Regions from separate parts of the Streptomyces sp. NPDC005266 genome, predicted to be linked through region 2. Evidence: riboswitches for the same ligand, from Rfam matches in the RefSeq annotation. Region 2 holds a riboswitch; the other holds the start of a gene.

Region 1 (7,271 bases), on a different contig from region 2:
CCGTCCGCTCCCCGTCGCTCATCCGCAGCGCCTCGTGCAGCGCCTCCGCCGTCGCCTCGACGTCGTACGGGTTGACCACCAGCGCGTCCTCGCCCAGCTCCGCGTATGCCCCGGCCTCCCGCGAGAGCACCAGCGCGCATCCCTGCTCGGAGACGACCGGCACCTCCTTGGCCACCAGATTCATCCCGTCCCGGATCGGGTTGACCAGCGCCACGTCGGCCAGCCGGTAGGCCGCGAGGGAGCGCGCGAAGTCGTCCTTCACATGCAGGGCGACCGGCTGCCAGCCGGCCGTGCCGTACTCCGCGTTGATTTCGTCCGCGAGCAGCCGCACCCGCTCGGTGTAGTCGCGGTAGACCGCGAGGTCCTGGCGGGAGGGGTAGGCGAAGGCCACATGGACCACGCGCTCGCGCCACTCGGGGCGGGTCTCCAGCAGCCGCCGATAGGCCAGCAGCCCCCGGACGATGTTCTTGGACAGCTCGGTACGATCCACCCGGACGATCGACTTCCGGCCGGGCCCGATCTGCGCCCGCAGGGCCGTGAGCCGCTCCTCGACATCCGCCTGCCGCGACCGCTGCCGGAGGAAGTCCCCGTCCGCGCCCAGACCGTGCACCCCGAGCCGGGTCTCCCGCCCCTCGAACCGCACCGCCGCCGCGCCGCCGTCCTCGCGGACGACCTCCGCGCCCAGCACCGCCGCGCAGCAGTCGGCGAAGGCCGTGGCCCAGCGCTCGGTGAGAAACGCGGCGCGGTCGCCGCCCAGGATGCCGCGCAGCACCTGCGCCGCCACCGCGTCCGGCAGGAGCCGGTAGTAGTCCGGCGGCGCCCACGGCGTGTGCGAGAAATGGCCGATCCGCAGATCGGGCCGGCGCTCGCGGAGCATCCCCGGCACCAGCGCCAGGTGGTAGTCCTGCACCAGCACGACGGCGCCGTCGGTCGCCTCCTGGGCGAGCGCGTCGGCGAAGGCCGCGTTGTACCTCTCGTAGGCGGCCCACTGGACGCCGAACTCGGCGTCGAAGGCCGGCTCGACGGGGGTCTGGTAGAGCAGATGGTGGATGAACCACAGCACCGAATTGGCGATGCCGTTGTACGCGGCGGCGAAGATGTTCGGCGCGATGTCGAGCATCCTGACCTGCTGCCCGCCGGTGTCGCCGGGGTTTAGATGGCCGCTTCCGGCGCGCCGGGCGGCTTCGCGGTCGCCGTCGCCGAGCGCCGCGCACACCCACACCGCGCCCGCGTCCGGGGCGATCGCGCTGAGGCCGGAGACCAGCCCGCCGCCGCCGCGCTTGGCGGTGAGCGAGCCGTCCTCGCCCAGCGTGTACGAAACCGGGCCGCGGTTGGAGGCGACGAGGATCGGTGCAGTCCGGGAGACTCCCATGTCGCGAGCCTAGCCATGTGGCGCCGCGCGCAAACATACGTACGGTTCGTTGCCCCGTAGGAGCGACGCCCGAGCGACCCCGGCCTACGGATGCCGCCAGCCGCGCTCCGCCAGCCGCTCAGCCAGCCGGCCAGCCGTGCTCGGCCAGCCGCTCAGCCAGCCGGCCAGCCGTGCTCGGCCAGCCGTGCTTCGCCAGCCGGCCAGCCGCTCGGCCAGCCGTGCTTCGCCAGCCGGCCAGCCGTGCTCGGCCAGCCGCTCGGCCGCGCTCCGCCAGCCGCTCGGCCGCGCTCTGCCAGCCGCGCTTCGCCAGCCGCGCTCTGCCAGCTGCTCGGCCAGCCGCTCTGCCAGCCGCTCTGCCAGCCGCTTCGCCAGCCGGCCAGCCGCGCTTCGCCAGCCGGCCAGCCGCTCGGCCAGCCGCGCTTCGCCAGCCGCGCTTCGCCAGCCGGCCAGCCGCTCGGCCAGCCGCGCGCCGCCAGCCGCTCTCCGCCAGCCGCTCGGCCGCGCCCGACCAGCCGCGCTCCGCCAGCCGGCCAGCCGCGCTCTGCCAGCCGCTCGGCCGCGCTCCGCCAGCCGCTCCGCCGTAAACCGCTGCCGCCCCGCTACGTCGCCCGCCGTGCCGCGCGCATATGGGCGACCGCCCCGCTACGCCGCTCGCCGCGCCTCGTACTCCGGGATCTCGATCATCGGCGGCCGCTCCTCCGTGTCCACGGCCGTAGTCCGCGGCTCGAAGCCGTTCTCGCCCCGGTCGAACTGGGTCAGCCGCGGCCGCACCAAGTGGCCGCGCGCCAGCCGCAGCTGTGCGGTGCGGTAGATCGCCGCCGCCATCCGGCCCAGCGCCTGACCGTCCTGGTGGCGGTGTTTGCGTACGCCGATGTCCACCTGGGCGAGGGCGTCGAGCCCGACCGTGTGCAGCGCGTCGACCAGCAGTCCCAGCTCGACTCCGTAGCCGACCGGGAAGGGCAGCCGCTCCAGCAGGGAACGGCGCGCCGCGTACTCGCCGCCCAGCGGCTGGACGAAGCCGGCCAGCTGCGGCCAGTGCAGATTCAGCAGCGGCCGGGCGACCAGCTCGGTGACCCGTCCACCCTGGCCCGCGGCTTCGCCGAGCGGCCGGTCGTACATGCCCTTGACCAGCTGCACCCCGGGATCGGTCAGCAGCGGGCCGATGATCCCCGAGACGAAGCGGGGATCGAATTCCCGCAGGTCGGCATCGATGAAACAGACGATCTCGCCGCTGGTGGCCAGCAGCGAGCGCCACAGCACCTCGCCCTTGCCGGGCAGCGCGGGCAGCCGGGGCAGCACCGAGTCGCGGTGCACGACTCTCGCGCCCGCCGCCGCGGCGACCTCGGCCGTACGGTCCGTCGAACCGGAGTCCACCACCACCAGCTCGTCGACGAGTGGCACCGCCTGGCTCATCAGCTCGCGGCGGATCGCCCCGGCGATCTCGCCGACCGTCTCCTCCTCGTTCAGGGCGGGCAGCACGACGCTCACGGTCGTCGCCGTGTCGCGCTTCGCGGCCAGCAGGCGGCCCAGCGGACGGTCCTCGGCGGACCAGGAGCGGTGCTCCAGCCAGCGCTCCACCTCATCCAGCACCTGTTTTCTCTCCCTGCTGTGATGCATCTCGCGGTTCGGACGGCTATCTCAACCATCAGGGCCTTCGGTTACAGTCTTGAACAACGCACGTGGCCGTCGTATGTCGGGGTCGTCGTGCGCATAAATGCCCGGGCTCGGCCCGCGGCCATACCGCTCATCCAGAGGGGCAGAGGGAACGGCCCGTTGAAGCCCCGGCAACCCTCCAGCTGGTCCTGCTTTCGCAGCGGGGCTGCCAGCTCGGGAAGGTGCCAATTCCGGCTCGTGGCGAAATGCGTCCCGAGGAAGATGAGGAGAAAGGGCCTCGCCTCCATGGCTGTGCAATCTGTCGAAAGCTCAACCACTTCTGCTGCCACTTCCAGTGATTCCAGCGTTACCGGCACTTCCGACTTCTCCGGTTCTTTCGGCCCCGCCGTCGCCCTGTCCTGCCGGGAGTGCGGTGAGCGTTTCGACCTCGGCCCGATCTTCGCGTGCGAGGCGTGTTTCGGGCCGCTCGAGGTCGCGTACGACCTGCCGAGCGGCGACCCGGAGGGGCTGCGTCGGCAGATCGAGGCCGGTCCCGACAACATCTGGCGCTACGCCCCCCTTCTGCCGGTCCCGGCCGACGTCGCGGCCACGCCCAGCCTGAACCCCGGCTTCACCAAGCTGGTCAAGGCCGACAACCTCGCCCGTGAACTCGGTGTCACCGGCGAGCTGCACATCAAGGACGATTCCGGCAACCCCACCCACTCCTTCAAGGACCGGGTCGTGGCCATCGCCGTCCAGGCCGCTCGCGCCTTCGGCTTCACCACCCTCTCCTGCTCCTCCACCGGCAACCTCGCCGGCGCGGTCGGCGCGGCCGCCGCCCGCGCGGGCTTCCGCTCCTGCGTCTTCATCCCACACGACCTGGAGGCCGGCAAGGTCGTGATGGCCGCCGTCTACGGCGGGGACCTGGTCGGCATCGAGGGCACGTACGACGACGTCAACCGCTTCTGCAGCGAGCTGATCGGCGACCCGGTCGGCGAGGGCTGGGGCTTTGTCAACGTCAATCTGCGCCCGTACTACGGCGAGGGGTCCAAGACCCTGGCGTACGAGATCTGCGAGCAGCTCGGCTGGCGGCTGCCGGACCAGATCGTCATCCCGATCGCCTCGGGCTCCCAGCTCACCAAGATCGACAAGGGGCTGAAGGAGCTCATCGCGCTCGGGCTGGTCGAGGACAAGCCGTACAAGATCTTCGGCGCCCAGGCCGAGGGCTGCTCCCCGGTCTCCGCCGCCTTCAAGGCGGGTCACGATGTCGTACGGCCGCAGAAGCCGAACACCATCGCCAAGTCGCTGGCCATCGGCAACCCGGCGGACGGCCCGTACGTCCTCGACATCGCCCGTCGCACCGGCGGCGCCGTGGAGGACGTCAACGACGAGCAGGTTGTCGACGCGATCAAGCTGCTGGCCCGCACCGAGGGGATCTTCGCGGAGACCGCCGGCGGGGTGACCGTCGGCGTGACGAAGAAGCTGATCGAGGACGGGCTTCTCGACCCGACCCTCACCACCGTCGTGCTCAACACCGGTGACGGCCTCAAGACCCTCGACGCGGTGGCCCCCACCACCGGACCCTCCGCCATCATCCGCCCCACCCTTGACTCGTTCCGAGAGGCTGGCCTCATATGAGCGTCAACGTTCGCATCCCGACCATCCTGCGCACCTACACCGGCGGCCGGGCCGAGGTCAGCGCCGAGGGCGCGACCCTCGCCGAGGTCCTGGCGGACCTGGAGAAGAACCACCAGGGCATCTCGGCCCGCGTCCTGGACGACACCGGCAAGCTGCGCCGCTTCGTCAACGTCTACGTCAACGACGACGACGTCCGGTTCGCCGACGGCCTGCACACCGCCACGCCGGACGGCGCCGGGGTCTCGATCATCCCGGCGGTCGCGGGCGGCTGCTGACCTCGGATCACCCCCTGGTGATCGCCCGATCACCCCCTCACCTTTGGAATCGCCCCGTCCAGGGAGAAGCGGACGGGGCGATTCCGTCTGTGGAATCGCGATACAGTTGCCCCGCTTCTCCAATGACCCCGCCGCTGGCACCACATATGAGAACTCGTCAACTTGTGTGCAAAGCGTGAGCACGATTTGTCGGGTTGGCGCCCTATGCCCGGCCCGGCTTGCCCGAACTTCGCGGGGATTCTCCACCTTTTACCGATCGGCCATGCCCAGAATTCTCGTCCGATTGACCTGTTGCAGAGGGCGTTGGGACGGATACATTCAGCGGCGGTCGACGCGTTCCGGCGCACACCCTCCATGACCGGGGGGTGAGGTCTGACCCGGGTCCGCGGAGTGCGGTCCTGCGCAAGGGCCAGTAATAGGGGAGTTAGGAATGGCTCAGGGCACCGTCAAGTGGTTCAACGCGGAGAAGGGGTACGGCTTCATCGCGGTCGACGGTGGTGCGGACGTGTTCGTCCACTACAGCGCGATCCAGATGGACGGTTACCGCACCCTCGAGGAAGGCCAGCGGGTCGAGTTCGAGATCTCGCAGGGCCAGAAGGGCCCGCAGGCGGACATGGTCCGCGTGGCCGTAGGCTGACGCGCCGACGCGAGGCAGCTGACTGAAGTGTCGAAGGGCCCGCCCCCCTTGGGGGTGCGGGCCCTTCGGCGTATGCGCGCCACCCTGCCGTTCCTCTCCTTCTGTGCCCCCTTGACCCCTTCGGGCGCTTGCACTCTCATGGGTCGAGTGCTAATCATTGGCGTTAGCACTCTGACGTTGAGAGTGACAGAAGGACCGGGTCGGTGAGGCCCGTCCGGCCATACGGGGCAAGGAACCGTTGGTCGGCAGGCCGTCCGTCGCGGGCGCCAGCGCGGTCCGGAGCAATCCACCCCGTCTTGGGAGGACCACTTCACATGGCCAAGATCATCGCGTTCGACGAGGAGGCGCGGCGCGGCCTCGAGCGCGGGATGAACCAGCTCGCCGACGCCGTCAAGGTCACCCTCGGCCCCAAGGGCCGTAACGTCGTCCTCGAGAAGAAGTGGGGCGCCCCCACGATCACCAACGATGGTGTGTCCATCGCCAAGGAGATCGAGCTCGAGGACCCGTACGAGAAGATCGGCGCCGAGCTGGTCAAGGAGGTCGCGAAGAAGACGGACGACGTCGCCGGTGACGGCACGACGACCGCGACCGTCCTCGCCCAGGCGCTGGTCAAGGAAGGCCTGCGCAACGTAGCCGCGGGCGCCAACCCGATGGCTCTCAAGCGCGGCATCGAGAAGGCCGTCGAGGCCGTCTCCGCCCAGCTGCTCGAGCAGGCCAAGGACGTGGAGACCAAGGAGCAGATCGCCTCCACCGCCTCCATCTCCGCCGCCGACACCCAGATCGGCGAGCTCATCGCCGAGGCGATGGACAAGGTCGGCAAGGAAGGTGTCATCACCGTCGAGGAGTCGCAGACCTTCGGTCTCGAGCTTGAGCTCACCGAGGGCATGCGCTTCGACAAGGGCTACATCTCCCCGTACTTCGCGACGGACATGGAGCGTATGGAGGCGTCGCTCGACGACCCGTACATCCTGATCGTCAACTCGAAGATCTCCAGCGTGAAGGACCTCCTCCCGCTGCTGGAGAAGGTCATGCAGTCGGGCAAGCCGCTGCTGATCATCGCCGAGGACGTCGAGGGCGAGGCCCTGGCCACCCTGGTCGTCAACAAGATCCGTGGCACCTTCAAGTCCGTCGCCGTCAAGGCCCCGGGCTTCGGTGACCGCCGTAAGGCCATGCTCGGCGACATCGCCATCCTCACCGGTGGCACCGTCATCTCCGAGGAGGTCGGCCTCAAGCTGGAGAACGCGACGCTCGACCTGCTCGGCCGCGCCCGCAAGGTCACCGTCACCAAGGACGAGACCACCATCGTGGACGGCGCCGGCGACCCGGAGCAGGTGCAGGGGCGGGTCAACCAGATCCGCGCCGAGATCGAGTCCTCGGACTCGGACTACGACCGTGAGAAGCTCCAGGAGCGCCTCGCGAAGCTGGCCGGTGGCGTGGCGGTCATCAAGGCCGGTGCCGCGACCGAGGTCGAGCTCAAGGAGCGCAAGCACCGCATCGAGGACGCGGTGCGCAACGCCAAGGCCGCCGTCGAAGAGGGCATCGTCGCCGGTGGTGGCGTCGCCCTGCTGCAGACCGTCTCCGTGTTCGAGAAGCTCGAGCTCGACGGCGACGAGGCCACCGGTGCCCAGGCCGTGCGCCTGGCGCTCGAGGCCCCGCTGAAGCAGATCGCGGTCAACGCCGGCCTCGAGGGCGGCGTCGTGGTGGAGAAGGTGCGCAACCTGACCCCGGGCCACGGCCTCAACGCCGCGACCGGCGA
Region 2 (7,271 bases):
CGAGGACATCGTCGTCGGCTCGCTGACCTTCGCCATGCCCGAGGGCATGAGCGAGGAGCAGCACGACTTCCAGACGGAGATCGCCAAGGCGGCCCTGATGCTGGTCCGGCTGCAGCCGGAGAACATCAAGGACAAGCGCGAGCTGGACTGGTCGCACGACGGCATCGTCGCGTTCTCGAAGATCTGCACCCACGTCGGCTGCCCGATCAACCTGTACGAGCAGCAGACGCACCACGTCCTGTGCCCCTGCCATCAGTCGACGTTCGACCTCTCCGACGGTGGCCGAGTGATCTTCGGTCCGGCCGGTCACGCCCTGCCGCAGTTGCGGATCTCGGTCAATGACCAGGGGTACCTCGAAGCCATGGGCGACTTCCCGGAGCCCGTCGGTCCTGCTTTCTGGGAGCGCGGATGAGTACTGACACCACGCGGCACACCGAGCGGCGCGGCAAAGCGCCCGCGGGTGAGCGCGTCGCCGACTGGGCCGACGGCCGGCTGGGCATCTACAGCCTCGCCAAGGCCAATATGCGCAAGATCTTCCCGGACCACTGGTCCTTCATGCTGGGCGAGGTCTGCCTCTACAGCTTCATCATCATCATCCTCACGGGTGTGTATCTGACGCTGTTCTTCCACCCCAGCATGGAAGAGGTCACGTACCACGGCCCGTACGTGCCGATGCAGGGCGTCAAGATGTCCGAGGCGTTCGCCTCGACGCTCGACATCAGCTTCGAGGTCCGCGGCGGTCTGCTGATCCGGCAGATCCACCACTGGGCGGCGCTGGTGTTCCTCGCCGGCATGTTCGTCCACATGATGCGGGTGTTCTTCACCGGTGCGTTCCGCAAGCCGCGTGAGATCAACTGGCTCTTCGGCTTCCTGCTGTTCTTCCTCGGCATGCTGACCGGCTTCACCGGCTACTCGCTCCCCGACGACCTGCTCTCCGGCACCGGTCTGCGGTTCATCGAGGGCGTGTTCCTGTCGATCCCGGTCGTGGGCACCTACATCTCGATGTTCGTGTTCGGCGGCGAGTTCCCCGGTATGGACCTCATCCCGAGGCTCTACCCGGTCCACGTCCTGCTGCTGCCGGGCATCATGCTCGGCCTGCTGGTGGCGCACCTGATCCTGGTCTTCTACCACAAGCACACGCAGTTCCCGGGCGCCGGAAAGACCGAGAAGAACGTGGTCGGCATGCCCCTGCTGCCGGTCTACATGGCCAAGGCGGGCGGCTTCTTCTTCCTGGTCTTCGGTGTGATCGCGGCCATCTCGGCGATCGCCACCATCAACCCGATCTGGACCATCGGCCCCTACCGGCCCGACCAGGTGTCCACCGGCGCCCAACCCGACTGGTACATGGGCTTCGCCGAGGGTCTGGTCCGGGTGATGCCCGGCTGGGAGATCAACGCCTGGGGTCACACGCTCGTCCTGGGCGTGTTCATCCCGATCGTGCTCTTCCCGCTGGTCCTGCTGGCCATCGGCGTCTACCCGTTCATCGAGTCCTGGATCACCGGGGACAAGCGCGAGCACCACATCCTGGACCGTCCGCGCAACGCCCCGACCCGCACCGCCTTCGGCGTCGCCTGGCTGACCGCGTACTTCGTGATGCTGATCGGTGGCGGTAACGACCTGTGGGCCACCCACTTCCACCTCTCGATCAACTCGATCACGTGGTTCGTGCGGATCGCCTTCTTCGCCGGCCCGGTCCTGGCCTTCATCGCCACCAAGCGGATCTGCCTGGGCCTCCAGCGGCGCGACCGCGACAAGGTGCTGCACGGTCGCGAGACCGGCATCATCAAGCGGCTGCCGCACGGTGAGTTCATCGAGGTGCACGAGCCGATCTCGCAGGAGCAGCGGCATCTGCTCACCCAGCATGAGCAGCCGGAGCCGTACGAGGTCGGTCCGGCCGTGGACGAGAACGGGGTCGCCCGCAAGATAAAGCCGTCGCAGAAGCTCCGCTCGAAGCTCTCCAAGAGCTACTACGGCGAGGATGCCGTCATTCCGAAGCCGACGCGTGCGGAGTACGACGAGATCACCAGCGGCCACGGCCACCACTGATCTCTCGCACGTCAGCTGACGCCACCGCCAGGGCCTCGGTCCGGACCTCAGGGTCCGGACCGAGGCCCTGGTCGTTGTCCGCCATACGGGCGTGCGGCGGGTGGCGTTCTCGCGCCGATAGGCTTGCCACGGGCGCCACGCCCGTATGGCGGGCCCCTTCCCCTGCCCACCCCACGGATCCAGGAGCGGACCATGGACGTTGTGACCCCCGCCGGAGGCGACAGCACCGCGACGGCCCGCACCTGGCCGGATGTCCTCGACTCACTGCTGCGGGGCCGGGACCTCAGCGCCGATGACACCGCCTGGGCCATGGACCGGATCATGCGGGGTGAGGCCACCGACGCGCAGATCGCCGGTTTCGCCGTCGCGCTGCGGGCCAAGGGCGAGACCGTGGCCGAGATGTCCGGGCTCGTCCGGGCCATGTACGAGCATGCCAAGGTGATCGAGGTGCCCGGGGCGACCGTCGACATCGTCGGCACCGGCGGCGACCGCGCCAGGACCGTCAATATCTCCACCATGTCCGCGCTGGTCGTCGCCGGCACCGGGGCGCGGGTCGTCAAGCACGGCAACCGGGCCTCGTCCTCGGCCAGCGGTGCCTCCGACGTGCTGGAGAAGCTCGGGGTCAATCTGGAGCTCAGCCCGCGGCGGGTGGCCGAGATCGCCGAGGAGGCGGGGATCACCATGTGCTTCGCGGTGAAGTTCCACCCGTCGCTGCGGCATGTCGCCCCCGCCCGTCGCGAGCTGGGCATCGCCACCCCGTTCAACTTCCTGGGCCCGCTGACCAACCCGGCGCGGGTGCGATGCCAGGCCACGGGCGTCGCGGACGCGCGAATGGCGCCGATCATGGCCAGTGTGCTGGCGGAGCGCGGCTCCTCGGCGCTGGTGTTCCGCGGCGATGACGGTCTGGACGAGCTGACGGTGACGTCGACCTCGCAGGTGTGGGTGGTCCGCGACGGCGTCGTACGCCAGGAGACGTTCGACCCGCGGGACATCGGGTTCGAGCTGGCCCCCGTGGAGGCGCTGCGCGGCGCGGACGCGTCGTACAACGCGGACGTGGCGCGGCGGCTGCTGGCGGGCGAGACGGGCCCGGTACGGGACGCGGTGCTCCTGAACTCGGCGGCGGCGCTCGTGGCGCTGGAGCCGGAGCCGGGCGACAAGCCGCTGGCGGAGCGGATCGCGGCGGGTGTGGCGCGGGCGGCCGAGTCGATCGACTCGGGGGCGGCGGGCAGCGCCCTGGAGCGGTGGGTGCTGGCGAGCAACGCGTGATCCGAAGGTCGTGCAGCAGCCCCTGTCCGGGATGCGGACAGGGGCTGCGTGCGTCGATCAGCCGATGGCATACTGCCGGCCAGGTCACGAGCGACAGCGACTACGGCCCCGGCCCGCTGTCCGGCAACCCTCCGTCCGTGGCGGGGTGCCCCGGGTGATGACCAGGCCGCAGGCAGCGAGGTCTGCGGCAAGCGCGGACCCCTCGCACTAGGGGTCCTGGTGGTCGAGGGAGTTCTTCCGTGATGCAGCGAATGCGCTAGGGCCGGACGGCCCGTTCCCTTTCGTTCCTTCCGCGCCCTGGCGGCAGATTCCGCCTGCGCGTCCGCATGCACGCCTTTTCGGCTTTTTCGGCATTCCCGGGAGAATTCGCCATGTCCGCTTTTTCGTCTGTTGCCACCTGCGAGCCGCTTCCCGTCCTCGGCAGCGATGTCCGCGTCCCCCTGGTCACCGGTGGCGAGGTGACGTATGCCGCGCTCGACTACGCCGCCAGTGCGCCCGCCCTGCGGCGCGTGTGGGACGACGTCGCCGCGTACGCCCCGTACTACGGAAGCGTGCACCGCGGGGCGGGCTATCTCTCCCAGCTGTCGACCGATCTGTTCGAGAACAGCCGTAAGGACGTCGCCGCCTTCCTCGGCTGCCGCGAGGACGATCAGGTCGTCTTCACCCGCTCGACCACGGACTCCCTCAACCTGCTGGCCGCCGTGGCGCCGCGGGGCACCGAGGTCTTCGTGTTCGAGACCGAGCACCATGCCTCGCTGCTGCCGTGGGAGCAGCGGGAGGACGTGCGGGTGCGCTACCTGAGCGCACCGCGCTCGCCGCGGCAGGCGGTGGAGACGCTGGAGAAGGCGCTGGCGGGCCGGGACGGCGGTGCGGCGCTGGTGTGTGTGACGGGTGCGTCGAATGTGACAGGTGAGCTGTGGCCGGTGCGAGAGCTGGCGGCGGTGGCGCATGCGCACGGCGCGCGGATCGTGCTGGACGCCGCCCAGCTCGCCCCCCATCATCCGGTGGACATCGCCGAGGCGGATGTCGACTGGGTGGCGTTCTCCGGACACAAGCTGTACGCGCCGTTCGGGGCGGGCGTGCTGGCCGGGCGGGCCGACTGGCTGCGGGAGGCGCGGCCGTACCTGGCGGGCGGCGGCGCGAGCCGCAAGGTCGCGCGGCGGGAGGATGGCGGGGTGGACGTCGAGTGGCACACCACCGCCGCCCGGCACGAGGCCGGTTCGCCGAATGTGATCGGGGTGTACGCGATCGCCTCGGCGTGCAAGGCGCTGTCCGAGGCCGGCTTCGAGGGGCTGGTCGCGCGCGAGCGCCAGCTCATCGAGACGGTGCGGCAGGGGCTGGCCGAGGTGCCCGAGGTGCGGGTGCTGTCCCTGTTCGGCGACGACGCTCCCCGGGTGGGAGTGCTCTCGTTCGTGGTGGAGGGCTGGAACAGCTCGCACTTCGCGGCGGCGCTCTCCGCGGAGTACGGCATCGGCGTGCGCGACGGCCTCTTCTGCGCGCATCCGCTGGTACGGACCCTGCTGGGCAGTGAACCCGAGGAGCCGGGCGAGTGCGGGGCGCCCGAGGCGGCGCCGGGGGAGCGTTCGCTGAACGCGATCCGGGTCAGCTTCGGCGCGGGCACCCCGGATGAGCATGTGGAGCGCTTCGTCCGCGCCGTGAAGGAACTGGTCCGGGACGGCGCCCGGTGGACCTACCGCACCGAGGACGGCCGCTGCGTCCCGGCGCGGGGCTGAAGCCCGGGGCCCAGGGGTGCGCTTCCTGGGCCCGGCTGTGCCCCAGGGCCCGGAAAGGGCCTGAGCGGTTACGGCGAAGTCAAGTGCTGATCCTTCTCCGCGTCACTGCAATGCCGGTGACTTTGCAGGCTTCCAAGGCATGCCGATCGGGGGCATCGCTTCAGGTCAGCGCCTCGCAAGCCCTACTAAGTCACCGGCATGGGCCTAGCTGTCGAGGCCGATGGCGAAGGCGGCCTCGAGGTCGTGCTGAGAGTACGTGCGGAAGGCGATGTGCGTCTCCGTCGAGGCGACCCCCGGCACCTTGCTGATCTGGCCCGGGATGATGTCCGCGAGATCGTCGTGCTGCGCGACCCGCACCATCGCGATCAGATCGTGCGCTCCGGTGACCGAATAGACCTCGCTCACGCCCTCGATCGCGGCGATCTTCTCGGCGATCTCCGGAATCCGGTCCACGCTGGTCTTGATGAGCACGATCGAAGTGATCACGGCTGGCTTTCTCCCTCGCTGGACCTGGCTGCGGCGCCCACTCTAGCCGTCCGCCCGAACCGGGCCCACGCGTAGAGAAATCCGAGCGTGAAGCCCACGAGATGGGCGAGGTAGGCGACGCCGGGGCGGTCGTCGGCCTCGCGGGCGGACATCCATTGGAGGGCGACCCAGAAGATCAGGACGACCCAGGCGGGGAAGCGCAGCGGCAGAAAGAACAAAAACGGGAAGAGGCTGGTCACCCGGGCCCACGGAAACAGCCACAGAAAGGCGCCGAGTACGCCGGAAATGGCCCCGGAGGCGCCGACCAGGGTCTGCGTGGAGTCGGCGTGCGCGGCGGCGTAGCCGAGCAGCGCGAGATAGCCGGTGGCGAGGTAGAAGAGAGCGAATTGGACTCGGCCCATGCGCTCTTCCGTCATAGCGCCGAAGACGTAGAGAAACAGCATGTTGCCGAGGAGATGCAGCCAGTTGCCGTGGACGAACAGCGCGGTCAGCGGGGTCAGCGGCTCGCCGGGGGTGCCGCTCCACAGGGCGCTCGGGACCACCCCCCAGCGCTCGAAGTACGCGGACTGCGCCTCGAGCAGCTTGCTTCCCGTGCCGTAGCCGGGATTGAGCCCGGAGGCCGGTCCCAGGACGAAGACCAGGCAGCACAGGGTGATGAGGGTGTACGTCATCAGGGGGCGGCCGGGCCCCGCGGACGTCTCGATCATGGTCAGATCATCGCGTACCCGGCACAACCTGCCCAGAGTGCCTCGCCGCGAGACGGGCCCGGCACAGGTCAGGGCTCAGGCCGTAGGGTTACAGGACGCCGATGAGTCCAGAAGCGAGGACGCGAGACGATGGCCGTTCCCCTGCCGACCGCCGAGACCCGCTGGCGCTGCACGCTGTGCGGCAATCTCACCCGATTCGACGTGACCCGCTCGACCAAGGCCGTGGAGTATGTGCACCTCGACCTGGCCGGGGAACCGAGAGTCGAGGAGCGCGAGGTGCTCAGTGAGACCATTGAGTCAGTGCGCTGCCGCTGGTGCAATGCGGTTGACCAGATCGAGCTGGTCGACCGCCCGGACACGAGCGCGAGCGCCTGAGAACGGAGCGATGACAGGTGGTGGACCGGACGGGCGGCCCCGGAGTGGCCGGTGACGCCGAGGGCGTCTCCGAGGCGCTCGACCGCCCCCTGCCGGAAGGGGTGCGGCGGCGTGTCGTGGCGCTCGTCGCGGACGCGTTCGGTGGTCTGACGGTCACCGAACTGCCACCTCAGCTGCGGCAGTACGCCCGATTCACCCCGACCCGCCGGGCGAAGTTCGCGGGGAACGCGATGGCCGCCGCGGTGGAGAGCGACCCCGTCTTCCGGCAGCGGATCGCGGAGCGGCTGCGGGAGACCCAGCCGGAGCTGGCCGAGGCGATCGAGGGCGGTTCGCCGCCCGCCGCGGCCGATCCGGTGGATGTCGCCGCGGTGGCGTATGTGCTGCGCCCGGTGGGCTGGGTCAAGCTGGTCGAGGCCGCCGGTGAGGAGGCCCAGCGGGCGTCCGCCGAGCGGGCCGGCGAGGAGGCGGCGCGTGAGCTGCAGCGGCTGCGCGACGAGCTCGCCGAGGCCAAGGCGGCGTCGCGCGGTGAGGCCGAGCGCGCCCGCGCCGAGCTGGACGCGGCGCGCAAGGAGAACGACGTGCTCCAGCGCAAGCTGCGGAGCGCACAGAGCGATGTGAAGCGGGGCGCGGCGGCGCTGCGCAAGGCCGAGGCCGAGTT

Evidence for each region. A riboswitch is a leader RNA that binds a small molecule or an ion and turns the genes downstream of it on or off. The one in region 2 is predicted to bind S-adenosylmethionine.
Region 1: another riboswitch for S-adenosylmethionine. It lies ahead of thrC (threonine synthase); the one in region 2 lies ahead of ABZU99_RS12775 (aminotransferase class V-fold PLP-dependent enzyme).

Annotation. Positions count from the first base shown of each region.
Region 1 is NZ_JBEXHC010000007.1:319,244-326,514, reverse strand. Features, by position in the region: gene ABZU99_RS17090 (trehalose-6-phosphate synthase) at 1-1,372, opposite strand, end outside; gene ABZU99_RS17085 (glucosyl-3-phosphoglycerate synthase) at 2,015-2,962, opposite strand; SAM riboswitch class I at 3,114-3,254, shown strand; gene thrC (threonine synthase) at 3,272-4,603, shown strand; gene ABZU99_RS17075 (MoaD/ThiS family protein) at 4,600-4,878, shown strand; gene ABZU99_RS17070 (cold-shock protein) at 5,309-5,515, shown strand; gene groL (chaperonin GroEL) at 5,830-7,271, shown strand, end outside.
Region 2 is NZ_JBEXHC010000005.1:334,920-342,190, reverse strand. Features, by position in the region: gene ABZU99_RS12790 (Rieske 2Fe-2S domain-containing protein) at 1-412, shown strand, start outside; gene ABZU99_RS12785 (cytochrome bc complex cytochrome b subunit) at 409-2,046, shown strand; gene trpD (anthranilate phosphoribosyltransferase) at 2,239-3,312, shown strand; SAM riboswitch class IV at 3,395-3,512, shown strand; gene ABZU99_RS12775 (aminotransferase class V-fold PLP-dependent enzyme) at 3,684-5,045, shown strand; gene ABZU99_RS12770 (Lrp/AsnC ligand binding domain-containing protein) at 5,250-5,531, opposite strand; gene ABZU99_RS12765 (rhomboid family intramembrane serine protease) at 5,528-6,238, opposite strand; gene ABZU99_RS12760 (hypothetical protein) at 6,368-6,613, shown strand; gene ABZU99_RS12755 (NYN domain-containing protein) at 6,631-7,271, shown strand, end outside.